One region of the Geobacillus sp. Y412MC52 genome, then DNA from elsewhere that is predicted to be linked to it. Evidence: predicted binding sites of a transcription regulator. Region 1 holds the regulator's gene; the other holds the start of a gene.

Region 1 (11,595 bases):
GAACGTAGAGAACATGTTCGCCGCGAGGGAAAGGAAGGGGGATGCCATGAGCCGTGAACAAGCGATCCTTGTCGGCTGCCAGCTCGCTGGTGTCGATGATGAACGGTTTCGCTATTCGATGGAGGAGCTCGCTTCGCTCGTTGCGACGGCGAACGGCGAGGTTGTGGCAGAGGTGACGCAAAAACGTGAAGCGCCGCACCCGGCGACGTATATCGGCAAAGGGAAAACGGAAGAGCTCGCCGCCATAGTCAAGCATCTGGAACCGGACGTGGTTATTTTCAACAGCGAGCTCTCTCCAAGCCAAGCGCGCAATTTGACGAAAATGCTTGGCGAGGTGAAAGTGATTGACCGGACGCAGCTCATTTTAGACATTTTTGCAAGGCGCGCCCGCTCAAAAGAAGGAAAGCTGCAAGTCGAGCTCGCCCAGCTGGAGTATATGTTGCCGCGCCTTAGCGGTCAAGGAGAGGCGCTATCCCGCTTGGGCGGCGGCATCGGCACGCGCGGCCCGGGGGAGACGAAGCTCGAGACCGACCGCCGCCATATTCGCCGCCGCATTGACGACATTAAAGCTGAGCTTGTGCGCATTGCTGAGCATCGAGGGAGGTACCGCGAGCGCCGGCAAAAAAACCAAGCGTTTCAAGTGGCGCTCGTCGGCTATACGAACGCCGGCAAATCAACGATTTTCAATCGGCTGACCGCCGCCGATTCGTTGGAAGAAAACTTGTTGTTTGCCACGCTCGACCCGTTGACGCGCAAATGTGTCTTGCCATGCGGCTACACGGTGCTTGTCACCGATACGGTCGGGTTCATTCAAGACTTGCCGACGACGCTTGTCGCCGCGTTCCGCTCGACGCTCGAGGAAGTGACGGAAGCCGATCTATTGCTTCACGTCGTCGATTCGTCTCATCCGGATTACGTTGCGCACGAGCGAACGGTGTCGCGGCTGCTCGCTGAATTAGGGGCTTCTTCCATTCCGATGGTCACGGTGTACAATAAAAGCGATCAAAAAGCGTCGGAATTCATTCCGACAACGACTGCTTCCATCATGATCAGCGCGCTTTCCGCCGCCGACATTGACCGGCTCCGCTATTTTCTTGAAGAGGCGGTGAAACAGCAAATGACCCGTTACGACGTGTCGATCCCAAGCGGTGAAGGAAAATTGCTCGCTCGGTTAAAATCGGACACCATTTTGCACGAATGGCATTATAATGAACAGGGAGGCACGTACGACTGCCAAGGGTACGTGCTGCCGACGCACCCCTTGTATGGGGAGCTGCAATCATTCCAACGGTAGAAAGGGTTCATCTATGTTTTGGACACAATGGAGACACGGAGAAACCATCGCTCTTCTCATCGAGGAAATCGAAGCACAAATCGCGCCGATTCACCGCCGCATCGATGAACTGGTCGACGTCAACCAATACCGCGTGCTTGAGAGCTTCCGTCGCCATCAAGTGAGCGACGCCCACTTCATCCCGTCAACCGGTTATGGGTATGACGATGCGGGCCGCGATACGCTCGATCGCATTTTCGCTGATGTGTTTGGAGCGGAAGCGGGGCTTGTGCGCCCGCAAATCATTTCCGGCACGCACGCGATTGCGATCGCGCTGTTTGGCGTGTTGCGCCCGGGCGATGAATTGCTTTACATCACGGGCGCTCCGTACGATACGCTTGAGGAAATCGTCGGCGTCCGCGGCCGCGGCGTCGGCTCGCTGAAAGAGTTTGGCATTCGTTATCGCAGCGTGCCGCTCACAGCAGAAGGGATGGTCGATTTTCCGGCCGTTCGCGAAGCGATCCATGAGCGGACGAAAATGATCGGCATTCAACGTTCGCGCGGCTATGCAGACCGGCCGTCGTTTACTGTCGAAGAGATCGGCGACATGATTGCATTCGTCAAGTCGATCAAACCGGATGTCGTCGTGTTTGTCGACAATTGCTACGGAGAATTCGTCGAGGAGAAAGAGCCATGCCATGTCGGCGCCGATTTGATGGCCGGCTCGCTCATTAAAAACCCGGGAGGGGGCTTGGCGAAAACGGGCGGTTACATTGTCGGCAAGCGGGAATATGTGGAGGCGTGCGCCTATCGGATGACCTCGCCGGGCATTGGAGCGGAAGTCGGTCCGTCGCTTTACAGCTTGCCGGATATGTATCAAGGCTTTTTCCTTGCGCCGCACACCGTGGGCCAGGCGCTCAAGGGGGCGGTTTTTACAGCGGCGATGCTCGAGCGGATCGGACTAAAAACCTCGCCATCGTGGAAGGCGAAGCGCACGGATTTGGTTCAGTCCGTCCGTTTTGACGATCCGGAACAAATGGTGGCGTTTTGCCAAGCGATTCAGGCTTCCTCCCCGGTCAACGCTCATTTCACTCCGTATCCGAGCGACATGCCCGGCTATGAAGACAAAGTGATCATGGCCGCCGGCACGTTCGTCCAAGGGGCAAGCATTGAGTTGACGGCCGACGGGCCGTTGCGCCCCCCGTATGTCGCGTATGTGCAAGGCGGATTGACGTATTCGCATGTGAAAATCGCCGTCTGTTCCGCCATTCAGCGTTTGCTTGAACAGCGGTTGATTTGTTTGTGAGGAAACGTCACGTTTCATTGACTCATTTCCTAACATTATGGTAAAATAAAGGTATCAAAAGCGAGGAGGAATTGGCATGAGCAGCCAAATTCGTCGTTCCATGCCATTGTTTCCGATTGGGATCGTGATGCAGCTGACCGACTTGTCGGCTCGGCAAATCCGCTATTATGAAGAGCACGGCCTCGTTTCGCCAGCGCGCACCGAAGGCAACCGGAGGCTGTTTTCGCTCAATGACATTGACCGCTTGCTGGAAATTAAAGATTTGATCGACCAAGGCGTCAACTTGGCGGGCATTAAGCAAATTTTTGCCGCGCGGGAGGAAGGACGCCACCAGCAGGCGGAGAAAGCCGAAAAAGTAGGAAAACCGAAGCTGTCGGACGAAGAACTGCGCGAAATTTTGCGGAATGAATTGCTGCAGGCCGGGCGGTTCCAGCGCGCATCGCTTCGCCAAGGAGATCTCGCTCGCTTCTTTCATTAATGACGGAAAATGATTTCCGAGCCGGGGAGGAGTTTGGACATGGCAAAATATACGCGTGACGACATTCTACACATCGTCAAAGAGGAAAATGTCAAGTACATCCGCCTGCAATTCACCGATATTTTGGGCACGATCAAAAACGTCGAAATTCCGATCAGCCAGCTGGAGAAAGCGCTTAACAACAAAATTATGTTTGACGGGTCGTCGATCGAAGGATTTGTCCGCATCGAAGAGTCGGATATGTATTTGTATCCGGACTTGGATACGTTCGTCATTTTCCCGTGGACTTCAGAAAAAGGAAAAGTCGCCCGCTTTATCTGCGACATTTACAACCCGGACGGCACGCCGTTTGAAGGCTGTCCGCGCTATAACTTGAAGCGGATGCTGAAAGAGATGGAGGCGCTTGGCTTCAACGCCTTTAACTTAGGAGCTGAGCCTGAATTCTTCCTTTTCAAGCTTGACGAAAAAGGACACCCGACGATGGAGCTGAACGATCGCGGCGGCTATTTCGATTTGGCGCCGACCGATCTTGGGGAAAACTGCCGGCGCGACATTGTGCTCGAGCTTGAGGAAATGGGGTTTGAAATCGAAGCGTCCCATCATGAAGTCGCCCCGGGCCAGCATGAGATCGATTTTAAATACGCCCATGCGATTAAAGCGTGCGACGACATTCAAACGTTTAAGCTCGTCGTCAAAACGATCGCCCGCAAACATGGATTGCATGCGACCTTTATGCCGAAGCCGATTTTTGGGATTAACGGTTCAGGAATGCATTGCAACCTGTCGCTGTTCCGCAACGGTGAAAACGCCTTTTTCGATCCGAACGGCGACTTGCAGTTGAGCGATACGGCGCGGCAGTTTATCGCCGGTGTGCTGAAGCATGCGCCGAACTTTACGGCGGTGACGAACCCGACCGTCAACTCGTACAAGCGGCTTGTTCCAGGCTATGAAGCGCCGTGCTACGTCGCTTGGTCGGCGCGCAACCGCAGCCCGCTCATCCGCATTCCAGCTTCGCGCGGCATGAGCACGCGCATTGAGGTGCGCAGCGTTGACCCGTCGGCCAACCCATACTTGGCCATGGCGGTGCTTTTAGCCGCTGGGCTTGACGGCATTCGCAACAAGCTCACTCCTCCGGCGCCAGTGGATCGAAACATTTACGTCATGACGAAAGAAGAACGGCTCGAAGAAGGCATTGTCGATTTGCCGGCAACGCTGCATGAAGCGTTGGAAAACTTGAAGTCCGATGAAGTGATGATTCACGCGCTCGGCAAACATTTATTCGAGCATTTCGTCGAAGCGAAAGAAATTGAGTGGGATATGTATCGGACAACGGTTCATCAATGGGAATTGGACCAATATATGGAACTCTACTGATTCATAAAAAAGCTGCCCCGTTTTTTTCAGGGCAGCTTTTTTATGGGCGCAGGCCGGCACGAGTCAGTCGAACAGGCGATAGACGCCGATCACTTTGCCGAGAATCGTGCAGTCGCGGACGATGATCGGCTCAAGATGGGCGTTTTCCGGCTGCAGGCGGATGTGGTCTTTTTCCTTGAAAAACCGCTTCACCGTCGCCTCGTTGTCTTCCGTCATGGCTACGACGATGTCGCCGTTGTTGGCCGATGACTGCTGGCGGACGATGACGTAGTCGCCGTCGAGAATGCCGGCTTCGATCATGCTGTCGCCCATCACTTCAAGCATAAACAGCTGCTCCTCGCCGGCGGCGAGCCGCTTCGGCAGCGGAAAGTAGCCTTCGATGTTTTCCACCGCTGTAATCGGTTGGCCGGCCGTCACCTTGCCGATGATCGGCACCGAGATGATCTCCTCTTTTTCTCTCTCCTTGGCCATATCGTTGTCCAAAATTTCAATGGCGCGCGGCTTTGTCGGGTCGCGGCGGATGTACCCTTTGCTTTCTAGGCGCGCGAGATGCCCGTGGACCGTCGAACTTGACGCCAGTCCAACCGCTTCCCCAATTTCCCGCACCGACGGAGGATAGCCTTTTGTTTTTACTTCCTGTTTAATAAACTCTAAAATTTGCTGTTGTCGTTTTGACAGTTTCGTCATTGTTTCACACCTCTCGCCACATCATTTGCCTTCATTATACCATGCGGAAGACGAAAAAACAAACATAAGTTCGAGTTTTTTATTGACACAAACAAATGTTCTTGACTATAATGAAGGAAAGCGAACAAACATTCTAGAAAGGGTGGGGAGAATGGGGAAAACGTTGCTGCATTACTTTCTGTTTTCATTTTTGTTTGCGCTCGTGTTGGCAGGGTTCGTTTACGCCAGCAGCCCGGTCGATAAAAAAGAATACGTGACGATCACGGTCGCTCCCGGAGATACGCTTTGGGGGCTGGCAAAACAGTACGAACAGGAACACCATATGCCGCCTGATGAGTTCATCCGCTGGGTCGTCGATGTCAACCATTTGCCGAGCCCGCGTCTTGCCGCCGGTGAACAAATTGTCATTCCTGTGTTAAAATCAAAGCAGGGCGGCTCGGTGGCCGTCAATCAGTGATGGAAAGAAGGGATTGGCCATGAGGGCGGTCATTTACTGCCGAGTCAGCACGGACAAAGCTGAACAGGAAACGTCGCTCGCGAGGCAACGAGATGAGCTCGAGCAGCTGGCGGCCGAGTGTGGATTTGAAGTCGTTAAAGTGATCGCCGAGCAGGCGAGCGGTTATGAAGCCGACCGCGACGGCGTGTTGGAGCTGCTTTCGCTTTGCGAGGAAGGCGAGGTCGATGTGCTGCTCATTCAAGACGAAACGCGGCTTGGGCGCGGCCATGCGCGCATGGCGTTGCTGCATTGCTTGAAAAAGCAAGGGGTGAAAATATACAGCGCCAGCCACCGCGGGGAGATGCCGCTGTCGGAGGCCGATGAGATGGTGTTATCCATCATCGCTATTGTCGAGGAGTACCAAAGAAAAATACATAACGCCAAAATTAAGCGTGGCATGCAGCGAGCCATCGCCAGCGGCTACCGACCGGAGCGGAACCTAAGGCGCCGGGGCGAAAACGCCGGGCGCGATCGAATCGATCTGCCGGTTGAGGAGATCGTCCGCTTGCGCGAGCGCGGACTGACGTTTGCCGATATCGCCGCGACGATGCGAAGCTTCGGCTACGAGGCGTCCAAGGCGACCGTCCATCGGCGTTACCAGGAATATATGGACGAGCAACAAAGGCGGCGTTGATCGTGTACTGCGCCTGACCCTAAAGCGGCGAGTGGGCAAAGGAAGCCAAGATGCCATCGTTGCCATCTTCCCGGTTGATCAGATAAGATAAAACAGAGTGAGAATATGGCAGATAGGAGAAGATGATCAATGCTTGCCAAACATAAATTAGCCCGCATCAATGAACTGGCGAAAAAAGCGAAAACGGCCGGCTTGTCGGCCGAAGAGGCCTTCGAGCAAGCGAAGCTGCGCCGTGAGTACATTCAAGCGTTCCGCAAGGCGATGACCGATATGCTCCATACAGTGACCGTCATTGACCCGAACGGCAACGACGTGACGCCGAAAAAATTAAAGGAAAGCCAGCGGCGGCGCTTCCATTAAACGGTCGAAAGAGGGGTGGCCCGGAAAATAACGTTGTACAAGCCGATCGATTTTCTATATGATAGTAAATGACACCATGTTGATGAAAGGGAGGAAGACGATGGCGCATTCAATCGAGGAGTTGGCGATTACTACGATTCGAACGCTGTCGATTGACGCGATCGAAAAAGCGAAATCCGGGCACCCGGGCATGCCGATGGGCGCGGCGCCGATGGCGTACACGCTTTGGACGAAATTTATGGATCATAACCCGGCGAATCCAAACTGGTTCAACCGCGACCGGTTTGTCTTGTCAGCCGGGCACGGGTCGATGTTATTGTACAGCTTGCTTCATTTAAGCGGCTACGACGTATCGATGGATGATTTGAAACAATTCCGTCAATGGGGAAGCAAAACGCCGGGCCATCCGGAATACGGCCATACGCCGGGCGTGGAAGCGACGACCGGCCCACTCGGCCAAGGGATTGCGATGGCGGTCGGCATGGCGATGGCGGAACGGCATTTGGCCGCTACATACAACCGCGACGGGTTTGAGATTATCAATCATTATACGTACGCCATTTGCGGCGATGGCGATTTGATGGAAGGAGTGGCGAGCGAAGCTGCGTCACTCGCCGGCCACTTGAAGCTCGGCCGTCTGATCGTCCTGTATGACTCGAACGACATTTCGCTGGACGGGGAGCTCAACCTGTCGTTCTCGGAAAACGTCGCCCAACGTTTCCAAGCGTACGGCTGGCAATATTTGCGCGTTGAGGACGGCAACAATATTGAAGAAATCGCCAAAGCGCTCGAGGAGGCGCGGGCGGACCTCAGCCGGCCGACGCTCATTGAAGTAAAAACGACGATTGGCTACGGCGCGCCAAATAAAGCGGGCACGTCCGGCGTCCACGGCGCTCCGCTCGGCGCCCAAGAGGCGAAGTTGACGAAAGAGGCGTATCGTTGGACATTTGCGGAAGATTTTTACGTGCCAGAAGAAGTGTACGCCCACTTCCGTGCGACGGTGCAAGAGCCGGGAGCGAAAAAAGAGGCGGAATGGAATGAGCAGCTCGCCGCCTATGAACAGGCCCATCCGGAACTGGCCGCCCAATTGAAGCGAGCGATCGAAGGCAAACTTCCAGATGGATGGGAAGCTTCTTTGCCGGTATACGAAGCAGGCAAAAGCTTGGCAACCCGCTCATCGTCCGGGGAAGTGATCAACGCCATCGCCAAAGCGGTGCCGCAATTGTTTGGCGGTTCGGCGGACTTGGCAAGCTCGAATAAAACGCTCATCAAAGGCGGCGGCAACTTCTTGCCGGACAGCTACGAAGGGCGCAACGTTTGGTTTGGCGTGCGCGAGTTTGCCATGGGGGCGGCGCTGAACGGCATGGCGCTTCACGGCGGGTTGAAAGTGTTCGGCGGCACGTTCTTCGTGTTCTCTGACTATTTGCGTCCGGCGATCCGCTTGGCGGCGCTGATGGGCTTGCCGGTCATCTACGTCTTGACGCACGACAGCATCGCCGTCGGCGAAGACGGGCCGACGCACGAGCCGATCGAACATCTCGCTTCGCTTCGGGCGATGCCGAACTTGTCGGTCATCCGTCCGGCTGACGCAAACGAAACGGCGGCAGCATGGCGGCTGGCGCTCGAATCGACGGACAAGCCGACTGCGCTCGTCTTGACGCGTCAAGATGTGCCGACGTTGGCGGCAACAGCTGAGTTGGCGTATGAAGGCGTGAAAAAAGGTGCGTACGTCGTTTCACCGGCGAAAAACGGCGCTCCGGAGGCGCTGTTGTTGGCGACTGGCTCGGAAGTCGGTCTGGCCGTCAAAGCGCAAGAAGCGCTCGCCGCTGAGGGCATCCATGTCTCCGTCATCAGCATGCCATCGTGGGACCGCTTCGAAGCGCAGCCAAAATCGTACCGCGATGAAGTGCTTCCGCCGGCCGTGACGAAGCGGCTCGCCATTGAAATGGGCGCGTCGCTCGGTTGGGAGCGCTACGTCGGCGCCGAGGGCGACATTTTGGCCATCGACCGATTCGGTGCTTCCGCTCCGGGAGAGAAAATCATGGCCGAGTATGGCTTTACGGTTGACAACGTCGTCCGCCGCACAAAAGCGCTGCTCGGCAAGTAACCGGAAAAGCTGCCCTTGCGTTGTTGCAGGGGCAGCTTGTTTTTGTGAAAGATGGCTGCGCCTTGGTCAAGTATTTTCGGGGTTGAATCGAGGGCAAAGGCTTGTTTGTTGGCCTGTTTGCGGCCGCATGGCCATCGCAAACAAAAATCGACAATGTTAGTGAAAAAACTTGCCGTTAATAGACATATTTTTCCCCTTTCCTTTTCTATAATAGAAAATAGATTGAACAGAAATGGGGGATGGGGCATGGTCCGCTATTGGATTTATTTGTTGAATGACGATGTGGCGTCGCATTACCGCCATCGGGCAGAAAAAATTGTCGAACTGCTTCGTGAGCATCAATACGCGAAAGCGCCGCTGAAGGCGATTTGCCGCAAGCAAGTCGAATTTATCACCGAACGGCTGTCATTTTCGCGCCTGGAACTTGGCTTAAAGCAATATTTTGCCGGCCGCGTCGGCAAAAATTTGGAGCGCAATATGTTTGTTTTGCAAAACGACGCCGGCGAGGAAGCGTTGCTTGTCGTGCAAAAGCGCCGCTTGCTTCTTGTCGCTGACAGCGCGCCGCTTGCCTCGGACATCGGGCGGGCGCTCGCTCGGATTTCGCCGACGTTTTTGGCGGTCGACGCCGATTTTGTCGATTACTACTGGCTGTCTGCGCCTCGGCAAGGAAGAAAATTTGCGTAATGAAAAGATTTTTGTCGCGAAATATTGTCTAATGACGCATCGTTTAGTACACTGTTAGGGAGACAACAAGAAGGAGGAAAATCGCTGTTATGTGGGGTACGATTCTCGTTGGCGTGCTGGCGCTCATCGCCGGGGTGGCGATCGGATTTTTCGTCGCCCGCAAAACGATGATCAATTATTTGAAGAAAAACCCGCCGATCAATGAACAAATGATTCGCATGATGATGATGCAAATGGGAATGACGCCATCCCAGAAGAAAATCAATCAGATGATGAAAATGATGAACAATCAACTGAAATAAGCGAAACGGACACTCGATCGAGAGTGTCTTTTTATTTTGCCAAAATGTTCTTTCAAAATTTTTCTAGTTTTGTTACAATAATATGGCGATTGTTCGTCAGCCAAATGAAAGGAGGGCGGGCCTTATGCGCGTGTTTCGCGATTTGTTTTGGTTTTTCCGTCAAGAAAAGAAGGCGTATATCACCGGCATTTTCGTGCTTGTCATCGTGGCGTTTTTGGAGACAGTCCCGCCGAAAGTGATCGGCTTGTTGGTCGATCATATGAAAAACGGCACGATGACAAAAGAAGTGCTCATCCGCTGGATCGCCGTCCTCGCCGCCGTTGCGGCGGCGCTTTACGGGCTCCGCTACGCTTGGCGCATTTTCATTTTCGGTTCGGCGGTCAAGCTTGCCCGCCAGCTGCGCAACGAGCTGTATCAGCATTTTACGAACATGTCGCCGTCGTTTTACCAGCGGAAGCGGATCGGCGATTTAATGGCCCATGCGACCAACGATTTGCAAGCGATTCAGCAGACGGCCGGAAGCGGCATTTTGACGCTTGTTGACTCGGTGACGCTTGGCGGGTTTGTGTTGGCAACGATGGCGTTTTCGATCAGCTGGAAGCTGACGCTCATCAGCCTATTGCCGATGCCCGTGATGGCGGCGGCGACGAGCCGCTATGGGACGATGCTCCATCGTCGGTTTTTAACGGCGCAAGCGGCGTTTTCGTCGCTGAACGACAAGGTGCAGGAAAGCGTCAGCGGCATCCGCGTCATCAAGGCGTTCGGCTATGAGGAACACGATGTCGAGGCGTTTCGCCGTCAATCGGAAGACGTCGTGGCGAAAAACGTTGCCGTCGCCAAAATTGACGCCTTGTTTGATCCGACGATCGGGCTGCTTGTTGGGCTGTCGTTTTTTCTCGCTGTGGCGTTTGGCAGCCAAATGGTTTTGGCGGGCGAATTGACGATCGGCGAGCTTGTGTCGTTTACGACCTACCTTGGCCTGCTCATTTGGCCGATGTTGGCGTTCGGCTGGCTGTTTAACATTGTTGAGCGAGGGCGCGCTTCGTACGACCGGGTGCGGGCGCTGTTGGCTGAACAAGATGAAATCATCGAGCGCCCCGATGCCGTAGATGTCCCGCCGAAAGGGGATATTGAATACCGCGTTGATCAATTTGCCTATCCGGGAGAGACAAAGCCGGCGCTTCGGGGCATTCGTTTTCAGCTCAAGCGTGGAGCGACGCTTGGCGTCGTCGGCAAAACCGGGGCGGGAAAAACGACGTTGCTTCGTTTGCTGCTGCGCGAGTTTGACGGCTATGACGGCGAGATTCGCTTCGGCGGCCGCGACATTCGTGATTATACGCTTTCCGCGCTCCGTTCGGCGATCGGCTACGTGCCGCAAGACCATTTCTTGTTTTCTGCCTCTGTCCGCGACAACATCGCCTTTGCCAAGCCGGAAGCCGGAGAGGACGAGGTCGTCCGGGCGGCGCGGCTGGCCGACATTCATGATGACATTTTGCAGTTTCCTGACGGGTATGAGACGGTCATCGGCGAGCGCGGCGTTTCCCTATCCGGTGGGCAAAAACAGCGGCTGTCAATCGCCCGGGCGCTTCTCATTGACCCGGAAGTGCTCATTTTTGATGACGCGTTGTCGGCCGTGGATGCGAAGACCGAGGTGCGGATTTTAGCGGCGCTCAAACAGGAGCGGCGCGGAAAAACGACGATCATCGCCGCTCATCGTTTAAGCGCGGTTGAGCATGCCGATTGGATTCTCGTCCTTGACGGGGGGCGAATTGTGCAGGCCGGAACGCACGAGCAGCTGATGGCAGAAGACGGCTGGTATCGTGACATGCACCGACGCCAGCAGCTTGAGGCGCTTGCGGAGTAACAACAGATCTGAACGTTCGAGCTCTCGCCA
Region 2 (11,595 bases), 1.7 Mb from region 1:
AAAGCGTTTCGTTTTTGTGCGGCTCATTGGTTTGGCTTCCATTCTAGATCGTGCCAAGAAGACGAATCAAGAAGAGGCATCGTTCGCCGCCAAGGGCGAGGGGTGCCTCTTTTTTCCGCTCTGTATGAGTTGAGAAATCAACAAGGAGCGTGTAAACTAGTAAAGGATAGACAACGCACTAGCATACTCGGTACAAGCCCAACATATGATGAAGATAAAGGCATGGCACGGCGTGAGGCGGTGCTTTTCCTTTTCGTGTTTTGCAAAAGCCGTCAGCGTTGGGGCGGAAGGGATGTTCATTTGCTTCACTGACGGAGGAGCGAGGAGAAAGCCCCCTTCTCGCACCGCAGCAAGCGGTGGGGAAGGTCAAGCATAGGGTGAGGAGGAAGCAACGTGAAAAAATCGACGACGGCCGCATTGATGGCCATATCGATGCTCATTGGGGCGGGAGGGACGTACGCTGGCCTTCAGTTGGCGGACCGCCCGATGGAAGGCTCGCTTTCGACGATTGTTTCGAATGAGCCGTCCAAGTCGACGAACGACAGCGAAGAGATGAAAAAAATCCGGCAAGCTTATGAGCTCATTAAGAATCGGTACGTGGAGAAAGTGGATGAAGAAAAACTGACGGAAGGCGCCATTCAAGGTATGATCAACACGCTCCATGACCCGTATTCCGTCTACATGGATGCGGAAACGACGGAGCAGTTCAACGAGTCGCTCGACTCGTCGTTTGAGGGGATCGGCGCCGAAGTGAGCATGATCGACGGCAAGGTGACGATCGTTGCTCCGATCAAAAACTCGCCGGCGGAAAAAGCGGGTCTGAAGCCGAACGATCAAATTTTGCGCGTCAACGGAGAAAGCCTGGAAGGGCTTGATTTATATGAAGCGGTATTGAAAATCCGCGGCAAGAAAGGAACAACGGTGGAGCTTGACATTTTGCGCCCCGGCGTCAAAAACGTGATGAAAGTCAAAGTCGTCCGCGACGAAATTCCGATTCAGACGGTGTATGACTCGATCAAAACATACAACGGCAAAAAGGCGGGCTATTTGCAAATTACGTCGTTTTCGGAAAACACGGCCGCCGATTTTAAAAAGAAATTGGCGAAGCTTGAGGCCGAACATATTGATGGCTTGATCATCGATGTGCGCGGCAATCCGGGCGGCTATTTGCAAAGCGTTGAGGAAATTTTGAAACAGCTCATCCCGAAAGGCAAACCATATGTGCAAATTGAAGAACGCGATGGCGATCGGCAAAAGTTTTATTCCGATTTAACGGCGAAAAAGCCATACCCGATCGTTGTGCTCATCGACAAAGGAAGCGCATCCGCGTCGGAAATTTTGGCGGGAGCGATGAAGGAAGCGGGCGGCTACAAGCTGGTCGGCGAGGCAACGTTCGGCAAAGGGACGGTGCAGCAGGCGATTCCGATGGGCGACGGCAGCAACATCAAATTGACGCTGTACAAATGGCTGACGCCGGACGGGCATTGGATCCATAAAAAAGGGATCAAGCCGGATGTCGCGGTGGCGCAGCCGGATTATTTCCACGTCGCTCCGCTTCATGTGGAAAAACCGCTTCGGTATGACATGAACGACGAGCAAATCGCCAATGCGCAAAAAATGCTCAAAGGGCTTGGCTTCAACCCGGGCCGCACGGACGGCTACTTCAGCAAAGAAACCGAACAAGCCGTTCAAGCGTTCCAAAAAGCGAATCAGCTGCCGGTTACGGGACGAATCGATGAGACGACGGCGGATGTGCTGCAAACGAAAATCATGGAAGCCGTCCGCGATCCGAACCATGATGTGCAGCTGAAAAAAGCGCTTGGCGTGTTGTTTCCGTCGTAAGCGAGCTGAGGACGATTGATGCTATATACGGTAATAAGAAAGGGTGTCCCGATCTTTCTGGGACACCCTTTCTTTTTATCATCTCTATAGGGCCGGGGTCTTCTCCTTTTCTGTCGGAAGCGGCAGCTGCACGGTTTTTTCGATCGCAAACCGCGGCCGCCGTTTCACCTCTTGATAAATTTTGCCGATGTATTCCCCGATGAGGCCGAGGCTCATGAGCACCAGACCGCCGATGAACCAAATGGAGATCATGAGCGACGTCCAGCCTGATTCGGCGTGCCCGAGAAGTTTGCTGATGAGGGCGTACAGCCCGGCCGCACCGCTCGTGAGAAAGGCCAAAAAACCGATGAGCGTAATGGCGCGAATCGGTGCGACGCTCAAGGACGTGATGCCGTCAAAGGCGAAGGCGAGCATCTTTTTGAGCGGGTATTTCGACTGTCCAGCCCACCGCTCATGCCGGTCGTAAAAGACGCACGTCGAGCGGAAGCCGACGAGCGGAACCAACCCGCGCAAAAAGAGATTGACTTCCGTGTAACGGCTCAGTTCATCGAGCGCCCGCTTGCTCATCAGACGGAAATCGGCGTGGTTGTAAATCAGCTCGATTCCGATGGCCCTCATGAACCGATAAAAGGCTTGGGCGGTCGTACGCTTGAACCACGTGTCTGTCTTTCGGCTCCGCCGCACGCCATACACGATGTCATACCCTTCGCGGTATTTTTGCACAAATTCGCGGATCGCCTCCACATCATCTTGCAAATCGGCGTCAATGGACACGGCACAATCGGCGTACGCGCGAACGGTTTCGAGCCCAGCGAGCAGCGCCCGCTGATGGCCGACGTTGCGAGCGAGTTTCACACCGGAGACAAACGGGTTGCGCTCGCTTTCTTCTTCAATGAGCGCCCATGTCCGGTCGCGGCTGCCGTCGTCGACAAAAACGATATGGCTGCCGATGGCGACCGCTCCTTCTTCGAGCAGCTGCTCAAGCAAAGCGGTCAGCCGCCGGGCCGTTTCCGGCAACACTTCTTCTTCGTTGTAGCATGGGACGACGATGGCTAACAATGGTTTGTCCACCATGTTTCTTGCCTCCCTTTCACTCCACTTCGTATACATAAATTTTCCAGACTGACTGTCGATCGGTGAACGCCCGCAAGAAGCGGAGATGGATGTCGCGGGCGTTCATGATCGGGACGGAGGAAAAAATGTACTTGCCGCCAAGCTGTTTGAACGCCTTTGTGTCGATCTCGAAATGACGAATGACTTTATGCGAGCGTTTCGTGAACATGTAATGTTTCCCGAGCTCTGCCGAAAACAAATAGACGCGGTTGCCCCAATGGTCGAAATAGTCTTTCAGCACTGGGCTTTTGTCCAATTCTTTGGCAATGATGCGGCGAAACTTCCGCTTATACGATAACGGGTAAAAATTGTTGTACGTATCGAGCGTATAAAACCCGTTGTATTGAGCGATGGCCGGGTGAAGCCCAACGCTGGCGACGCGGTAGGACGATACCGGCTTGCCGATGTATTGCTTGATTTTGGTAAATAAATGTTCGGAATAAAACTGCTCGAATGACGGCGTGCCAGCGAGGCGATAGCGGATTTCCTCGTTAAACCCGCCAAGCAAAAGCAGCTGCAGCGCCAAGGCGATCGGCACGAGGCGCCGCCATGCGGTCCGTTCCTTGGCTAAGATTTGCAAGGCCAAGGCAAAATCGACGTAAATGACCATCGGCCGCAAAAAATGGAAGCGGGCGAAATTGAACGTATTCAAAAGTGAAATCCGTTCTTTCAGCGGCTGCCACCCTTTGTAAAACCAAAATGCATACCAAGCCGATAAGGCGATGTTCAACCAAAACAGCAAAAGGAAGCGCCGCTCCAATGGCCCGCGCTGACGGCGGCGCAAAACGAGAAAAAACGCCGCCCAAAGCACCGGCAAGATGATCGGCCCATGGACGGTCATCACATGCGTATGGCCGAGCACATAGTTTTTCAACGTTAAACGAAGGCAGTGGACGAAGCTGAGCCGCGAGGAGAGGAACTCGTTCCGGCTCGTCGGTTCGCCGCTGAAGACAAGCGAGTACACGAGGCGGTACTCGATGGCCAAAAACAAGCCTGTCATCAGGGCGATCGCGGCGAAAAACCGCTTGTTCCACTGCTTGCGGACAACGCCGTCAAACAGCCACACCGCCGCCATCGCGGCGAGGAAAAAGAAAAATCCGAGCACAAAGCTGGCGTAAAACGGAAGCAAGATGATCGCAAGCCATTCTTTCCATGTCGCTTCTCCGTTGCGGATCGACAGAAACGCCCAAAGCGCCAGCGGCATGCCGAGCGTGCTTAACATGCCGGACGGCCAAAACGGTGTCAGCGCAAAAGCAAGCGCCGCCCCGACGCGAATGAGCCATGATTCCGGTGAAGGCAAAAAGTGGCGCCTGAGCAGCCAATACATACCCAAAAAGGCAAATATCCTCGTGATCGTCTGGCTGAGCGCGTACGCCACCATGGAGGGAAACAAAGCGTGCAGCCACACGATGCCGCTGAATTCTGTGCCGAAGGCGTTGCGCGGCAACCCGTTGATCACTTGCGGGATGACGGCATCGATTGGGCCAAATAGTTGGCCGCTGCGAACGAGCACGCGATACCAGGCGATGTTCGAATCCATATTGTCGTGCACGCGAATATGGGCGTGTTCGCCTAACATGTACAGCGGAGAAAGGTAGAGAGCCAATACGATGAACGCGATGGCGACCGCTTTTCGTTCTCTTTGTTCCATCTCGCGCGCCCTCCTTTCCCATACGGGAAGATTGCACAACATGATCCATTATAAACCGCTGCGATTAAAAAAGCATAAAAAAATTGTAAAGAAGTAGTGAAGGGGGAGAAAAAGGGGAAAGAGGCAACCAAAAAAACACCCTGCGTCAAGCAGGGAGGATGGAACCATTAGGCAAACAACCCCATCACCCGCCCAAGGCCGCGCCGTTTCTGTTTCGTCTCTTCCGGCGGTTCATGGGGAGCCGGGGGACGGGTATTCAGCTGCTGTTCAAGGCGGGCGACAAGCTGCTCCAACGCAGTGAGGCGGGCGACGATTTCTTCCATTTCTTGGCGGTGATGCAACAGTTGAATGGAGACGACGTCATCTGCTTTTTGCTCCAGTTGCCGTTCAAGCTGGTCCAAGCGCGAGGAGACGCGGGCGATTTCGGGTTCGATCGATTCATGTAAGGCGTCAATAGGAATGTTGTTCCGCAGCGGCGTCGGAGGGCGTTTCGGGGTCGGCGGCGCTTCCATGGCGGCGCCTTGTTCAAATTTGACCCGTTCGAGCAAGGCGACCGTTTTTTCATCAAACAAGTAGTGGCCGGCCTCGTTTCTCCGCAACGGAATGTCGTATTTGCGCACCCAGCGCTGGATCGTTTTCGGCGATACACCAAGGCGAGCAGCGACGTCGGACGTTTTCAATTCCATCGTTTCACTCCTCCTTGTTTCGTCTTGTTTATACTTTTTCCTCTGCATCTTTGAAAATCCTTCCCAGCCGACAAAACTAGTGTTGATTCGGCAAAGAAAGTGGAAAACAGCGAAGATTCGCCATTGGTGAAAAAAGATGGCTGTGGGCATGGGAATTGGCCATGCCATTTGGTAGAATAGAAGATAAAGAATGATGAACGACGCAAGGGGTGAAGCGGATGGCAACATGGTGGCTGGAATGGCTTGAGGGCGTCGCGTCGGTTTGGCGGCAGCCGCTTCTTTATTATGGCGCCGCGCTCGCTTTGGCCGTCGGTTGGCGGCGGGTGAAGCGGGAGCGCCGCGATTTTCATGTGCGCGTCTACAGCCTATGGCAAGAGTGGCGCGGGCTTTGGACGAAGGGATGGATGGCTGGAGCGATGTTGTCGGCGGCGGCCGTCGGCATCGGGATCGCGGTGCCGCAGGAAGCGGTTTGGACGGTGACGGTGCTGACGGTGCTCTTTAGCTTGGCGATGGAAGCGCGGTTGTTGTCGCCTGCTTATACGGTTGGCGGCGCGCTTCTCGTGTTCGGTTTGGCGGAGCGAAGCAGCGCGTTGTCCCGATGGCTTCCCGATGGCATGGCGGCGGCGCCGGCTTTGGCGGTGTGGCTTGCGTTGCTTTTGCTTTCGGAAGGATGGCTCATCATTCGCACGCGAAACGAGGCGGCCTCGCCGCAGCTTGCGAAAAGCAAGCGAGGGATGACGGTCGGCCTGCAATGGACGCAGCGTCTTTGGTTTGTGCCGGTTGTGCTGCCCGTATCAGGCGGCGCGCTGCCTCCGGCTTCCTGGTGGCCGCTCGTTTCGACGGGAGACGGCTATTCATTTTGGCTCGTGCCGTTTCTTCTCGGCTTTTCCCAGCGCCGCCAGCACATGCTGCCGGCGGAAGCGGCGCGCGCGGAGGGGCGGCTTGTTGTTCGGCTGGCGTTCGTTGTCGCCCTATTGGCTGCTTCCGGTATATGGTATCCACCGCTCACGGTGGCGGCGGGGGCTATGGCCATCATCGGCCGCGAATGGATCGCGTTTTCCGGGCATCGCGCCGACCGCGCCCGCCCGCCCCGCTTTGCCCGCCATCCGCACGGCTTGGTGATTGTCGGCGTGCTTCCCGGCTCGAAAGCGGAAAAAATGGGGCTTTCGATCGGGGAAGTCATCATCAAAACAAACGGCGCCCCGGTGCGGACCGAAACCGAGTTTTACGAGGCGCTCCAACGCAACCGCGCGTTCTGCAAGTTGGATGTCGTAGGACATAACGGCGAAGTCCGTTTCGTCCAAGGGGCGCTCTATGAGGATGAGCATCATGAACTCGGGCTGCTGTTCGTCCGTGATCGGAACGCATCAGCGTCTGAAGCTGTTTCGTAAAGGAGAATGGATCATGTGGTTTTTGGCGGCACTCATCATTCCGTGCCTATTGGTGCTGTTGTTTGCGCGGGTGACGTACAATCGGTACATCGCTGTGCTGTTGACGACAGCGCTGCTTGTCGCTTCCTACTTGAAAGGCTATACGGACGAGCTGCATGAAATCGTCGCTGACATTGCATCGACGATCGCCGGCTTTCTTTGGGCCGGCCGCATGCTCGACCATCTGAAGCAAAAATGAAGCGGCGTTGTCGGTTCAACCGTCTGTTTTTGGAAAAAGGCATCGTCGGCTGAACCTCGGATTGTCGAAACGGAACGGAGCGAAGACGCGGACCTTGGGCATGAATGGGTCCGCTTTTTCGCGTTTTTCGGTGCGAAGCAATGGAAAACACTGAGTGGGTTGGTACGAATATGAGTTCGCATTTTTGATGCATGGATCATCACGATGTGATACAATGGGGAAAGATGGTACGAAGGAGGAGGCGAAACGGTGGAGGGCCGTTTTCAATTAGTGTCGCCATACGAACCGCAAGGCGATCAGCCGCAGGCGATCGCCAAGCTCGTTGACGGTTTGCGGCTTGGGGTGAAGCATCAAACGCTGCTTGGGGCGACGGGGACGGGCAAAACGTTTACGATCTCGAACGTGATCGCCCAAGTCAACAAACCGACGCTTGTCATCGCCCACAACAAAACGCTCGCTGGCCAATTGTACAGCGAGCTGAAAGAGTTTTTCCCGCACAACGCCGTCGAATATTTTGTCAGCTATTACGATTACTATCAGCCGGAAGCGTATGTGCCGCAGACGGATACGTACATTGAAAAAGACGCGAAAATCAACGATGAAATCGACAAATTGCGGCACTCGGCGACATCAGCCTTGTTTGAGCGTCGGGACGTGATTATCGTTGCGAGCGTGTCGTGCATTTACGGTTTAGGGTCGCCGGAAGAATATCGGGAGCTCGTCGTCTCGCTGCGCGTTGGGATGGAAATCGAGCGCAATGCGTTGCTTCGGCGGCTCGTTGACATCCAATACGACCGCAATGACATCGATTTTCGCCGCGGCACGTTCCGCGTCCGCGGCGATGTTGTCGAAATTTTCCCCGCGTCGCGCGATGAACATTGCATTCGCGTCGAATTTTTCGGCGATGAAATCGAGCGCATCCGCGAGGTGGACGCCTTAACCGGCGAGGTGCTCGGCGAGCGCGAGCATGTCGCCATTTTCCCGGCGTCGCACTTCGTGACGCGCGAGGAGAAAATGCGGCTCGCCATTCAAAACATCGAACAAGAGCTTGAGGAGCGGCTTGCCGAACTGCGCGCGCAAGGAAAGCTCTTAGAGGCGCAGCGGCTTGAGCAGCGGACGCGCTATGACCTTGAAATGATGCGCGAGATGGGCTTTTGTTCAGGCATCGAAAACTACTCGCGCCATTTGGCGCTGCGGCCGCCGGGCTCAACGCCGTATACATTGCTTGACTATTTTCCGGACGATTTTTTGATCATCGTTGATGAGTCGCACGTCACCTTGCCGCAGCTGCGCGGCATGTACAACGGTGACCGGGCGCGCAAGCAAGTGCTTGTCGACCACGGCTTCCGTCTGCCGTCGGCGCTTGACAACCGGCCGCTCACGTTTGAAGAGTTCGAGCAAAAAATCAATCAAATTATTTACATCTCGGCGACGCCAGGGCCGTACGAGCTCGAGCACAGCCCGGGCGTTGTCGAACAAATCATCCGCCCGACCGGGCTTCTCGACCCAACGATTGACGTCCGTCCGACGAAAGGGCAAATCGACGATTTGATCGGCGAAATTCACGAGCGCGTCGAGCGGAACGAACGGACGTTGGTGACGACGCTGACGAAAAAGATGGCGGAAGATTTGACCGATTATTTGAAAGAAGCGGGGATCAAGGTGGCGTATTTGCATTCGGAAATTAAGACGCTCGAGCGCATTGAAATCATCCGCGATTTGCGGCTCGGCAAATACGATGTACTGGTCGGCATCAACTTGCTTCGCGAAGGGCTCGACATCCCAGAAGTGTCGCTTGTCGCCATTTTGGACGCCGACAAAGAAGGGTTTTTGCGCTCGGAGCGCTCGCTCATCCAGACGATCGGCCGGGCGGCGCGCAACGCGAACGGCCATGTGATCATGTACGCCGATACGATCACGAAATCGATGGAAATCGCCATTCAAGAGACGAAGCGGCGCCGCGCGATTCAAGAAGAGTACAACCGAAAGCACGGCATCGTGCCGCGCACGGTGAAAAAGGAGATTCGCGACGTCATCCGCGCGACGTATGCGGCGGAAGAGACGGAGATGTACGAGGCAAAGCCGGCGGCAGCGATGACGAAACAAGAGCGGGAAGAGCTGATTCGAAAGCTCGAAGCGGAAATGAAAGAGGCGGCCAAAGCGCTCGACTTCGAGCGGGCCGCCCAGCTGCGCGATATCATTTTCGAATTGAAAGCGGAAGGGTGATGGCCGGGTGAACGGAATGGATAAAATTATCGTCAAAGGGGCGCGCGCCCACAACTTGAAAAACATTGACGTCGAAATCCCGCGCGGCAAGCTCGTCGTCTTGACCGGGCTGTCCGGGTCGGGGAAGTCGTCGCTGGCGTTTGATACGATTTACGCGGAAGGCCAGCGGCGCTACGTCGAATCGCTGTCGGCGTATGCCCGCCAGTTTTTAGGGCAGATGGAAAAACCGGACGTCGATGCGATTGAAGGATTGTCGCCGGCCATTTCGATCGATCAAAAAACGACGAGCCGCAACCCGCGCTCAACCGTCGGCACGGTGACGGAAATTTACGACTACTTGCGGCTTCTATTCGCCCGCATCGGCCGCCCCATTTGCCCGACGCACGGCATTGAAATCCAATCGCAGACGATCGAGCAAATGGTCGACCGGCTGCTCTCTTACCCGGAGCGGACGAAAATGCAAATTTTGGCGCCGATCGTCTCGGGAAAAAAAGGGACGCACGCCAAGACATTGGAGGATATTCGCAAACAAGGGTATGTGCGCGTCCGTATTGACCGCGAGATGCGCGAGTTGACGGGGGACATTGAGCTTGAAAAAAACAAAAAACATTCGATTGATGTCGTCGTCGACCGCATCATCATCAAAGACGGCATCGCCGCCAGGCTTGCCGATTCGCTTGAGACGGCGCTGAAGCTCGCCGACGGCAAAGTTGTCGTTGACGTGATCGGCGAGGGAGAGCTGCTGTTCAGCGAAAAGCACGCTTGTCCGTACTGCGGCTTTTCGATCGGGGAGCTTGAACCGCGTCTGTTTTCGTTCAACAGTCCATTCGGCGCCTGCCCGGACTGCGACGGGCTCGGGGCGAAGCTCGAAGTGGATCTCGATTTGGTCATCCCGAACGATGAGCTGACGTTAAAAGAACACGCCATCGCTCCGTGGGAGCCGCAAAGCTCGCAATATTACCCGCAGCTGCTCGAAGCCGTGTGCCGCCATTACGGCATCCCGATGGACGTGCCGGTGAAGGATTTGCCGAAAGAGCAGCTCGATAAAATTTTGTACGGCAGCGGCGGAGAGCCGATTTATTTCCGCTATACGAATGATTTCGGGCAAGTGCGCGAACAATACATCGCATTTGAAGGCGTCATTCCGAACGTCGAACGCCGCTATCGCGAGACGAGCTCGGACTACATCCGCGAGCAGATGGAAAAGTATATGGCGGAACAACCATGTCCGACATGCCAAGGCTACCGGCTGAAAAAAGAAAGCCTGGCCGTCCTTGTCGGCGGCAAGCATATCGGCGAGGTCACCGCCATGTCGGTGACCGAGGCGCTCGCCTTTTTTGACGGGCTCGAGCTGACCGAAAAAGAAGCGCAAATCGCTCGCCTTATTTTGCGTGAAATTCGCGACCGTCTCGGTTTTTTGCAAAACGTCGGCCTCGACTATTTGACGCTCAGCCGCTCGGCAGGAACGCTCTCCGGCGGCGAGGCGCAGCGCATCCGCTTGGCGACGCAAATCGGCTCGCGGCTGACGGGGGTGCTGTACGTGCTCGACGAGCCGTCGATCGGGCTTCATCAGCGCGACAATGACCGGCTGATCGCGACGTTGAAAAGCATGCGCGACCTCGGCAATACGCTCATTGTGGTGGAGCACGACGAGGATACCATGCTGGCCGCGGACTATTTGATTGACATTGGTCCGGGGGCGGGCATCCACGGCGGCGAGGTCGTCGCCGCCGGCACGCCGGAAGAAGTGATGAACGACCCGAACTCGCTCACCGGCCAGTATTTATCGGGGAAAAAATTCATCCCGATTCCGGCCGAGCGTCGCCGTCCGGACGGACGTTGGCTTGAGGTGGTCGGCGCGCGCGAGCATAACTTGAAAAACGTATCGGTGAAAATCCCGCTCGGCACGTTTGTCGCTGTCACCGGGGTGTCGGGCTCGGGCAAAAGCACGCTCGTGAACGAAGTGTTGTATAAGGCGCTGGCGCAAAAGCTGCACCGGGCGAAAGCAAAGCCGGGCGAGCACCGCGACATTCGCGGGCTGGAGCATCTCGATAAAGTCATTGACATCGACCAGTCGCCGATCGGCCGCACGCCACGCTCGAACCCGGCGACGTACACCGGGGTGTTTGACGACATCCGCGATGTGTTTGCCTCGACGAACGAAGCGAAAGTGCGCGGCTACAAAAAAGGGCGGTTCAGCTTCAATGTCAAAGGCGGGCGCTGCGAGGCGTGCCATGGCGATGGGATCATCAAAATTGAGATGCACTTTTTGCCGGACGTGTACGTCCCGTGCGAAGTGTGCCACGGCAAACGGTACAACCGCGAGACGCTCGAGGTGACGTATAAAGGAAAAAACATCGCCGAGGTGCTCGACATGACGGTCGAAGATGCGCTCGACTTTTTCGCCTCGATCCCGAAAATCAAACGCAAGCTCGAGACGCTCTATGA

What was found. The regulator LexA, encoded in region 1, represses DNA repair genes until DNA is damaged. The targets are predictions, from matches to a motif close to CGAACATATGTTCG.
Region 2: a site for LexA is predicted at 7,087-7,100, ahead of uvrB (excinuclease ABC subunit UvrB). Genes of this name have one in related genera too.

Annotation. Positions count from the first base shown of each region.
Region 1 is NC_014915.1:1,276,397-1,287,991, forward strand. Features, by position in the region: gene hflX (GTPase HflX) at 47-1,294, shown strand; gene GYMC52_RS06390 (aminotransferase class I/II-fold pyridoxal phosphate-dependent enzyme) at 1,308-2,579, shown strand; gene GYMC52_RS06395 (MerR family transcriptional regulator) at 2,656-3,057, shown strand; gene glnA (type I glutamate--ammonia ligase) at 3,097-4,431, shown strand; gene lexA (transcriptional repressor LexA) at 4,495-5,118, opposite strand; gene yneA (cell division suppressor protein YneA) at 5,270-5,575, shown strand; gene GYMC52_RS06415 (YneB family resolvase-like protein) at 5,595-6,248, shown strand; gene GYMC52_RS06420 (DUF896 domain-containing protein) at 6,378-6,608, shown strand; gene tkt (transketolase) at 6,709-8,715, shown strand; gene sirA (sporulation inhibitor of replication protein SirA) at 8,962-9,399, shown strand; gene GYMC52_RS06435 (YneF family protein) at 9,489-9,701, shown strand; gene GYMC52_RS06440 (ABC transporter transmembrane domain-containing protein) at 9,826-11,565, shown strand.
Region 2 is NC_014915.1:3,228,191-3,239,785, reverse strand. Features, by position in the region: gene GYMC52_RS16075 (pirin family protein) at 1-1, shown strand, start outside; gene GYMC52_RS16070 (S41 family peptidase) at 394-1,842, shown strand; gene GYMC52_RS16065 (glycosyltransferase family 2 protein) at 1,927-2,916, opposite strand; gene GYMC52_RS16060 (DUF6044 family protein) at 2,933-4,606, opposite strand; gene GYMC52_RS16055 (MerR family transcriptional regulator) at 4,774-5,292, opposite strand; gene GYMC52_RS16050 (PDZ domain-containing protein) at 5,511-6,683, shown strand; gene GYMC52_RS16045 (CsbA family protein) at 6,697-6,921, shown strand; gene uvrB (excinuclease ABC subunit UvrB) at 7,171-9,147, shown strand; gene uvrA (excinuclease ABC subunit UvrA) at 9,164-11,595, shown strand, end outside.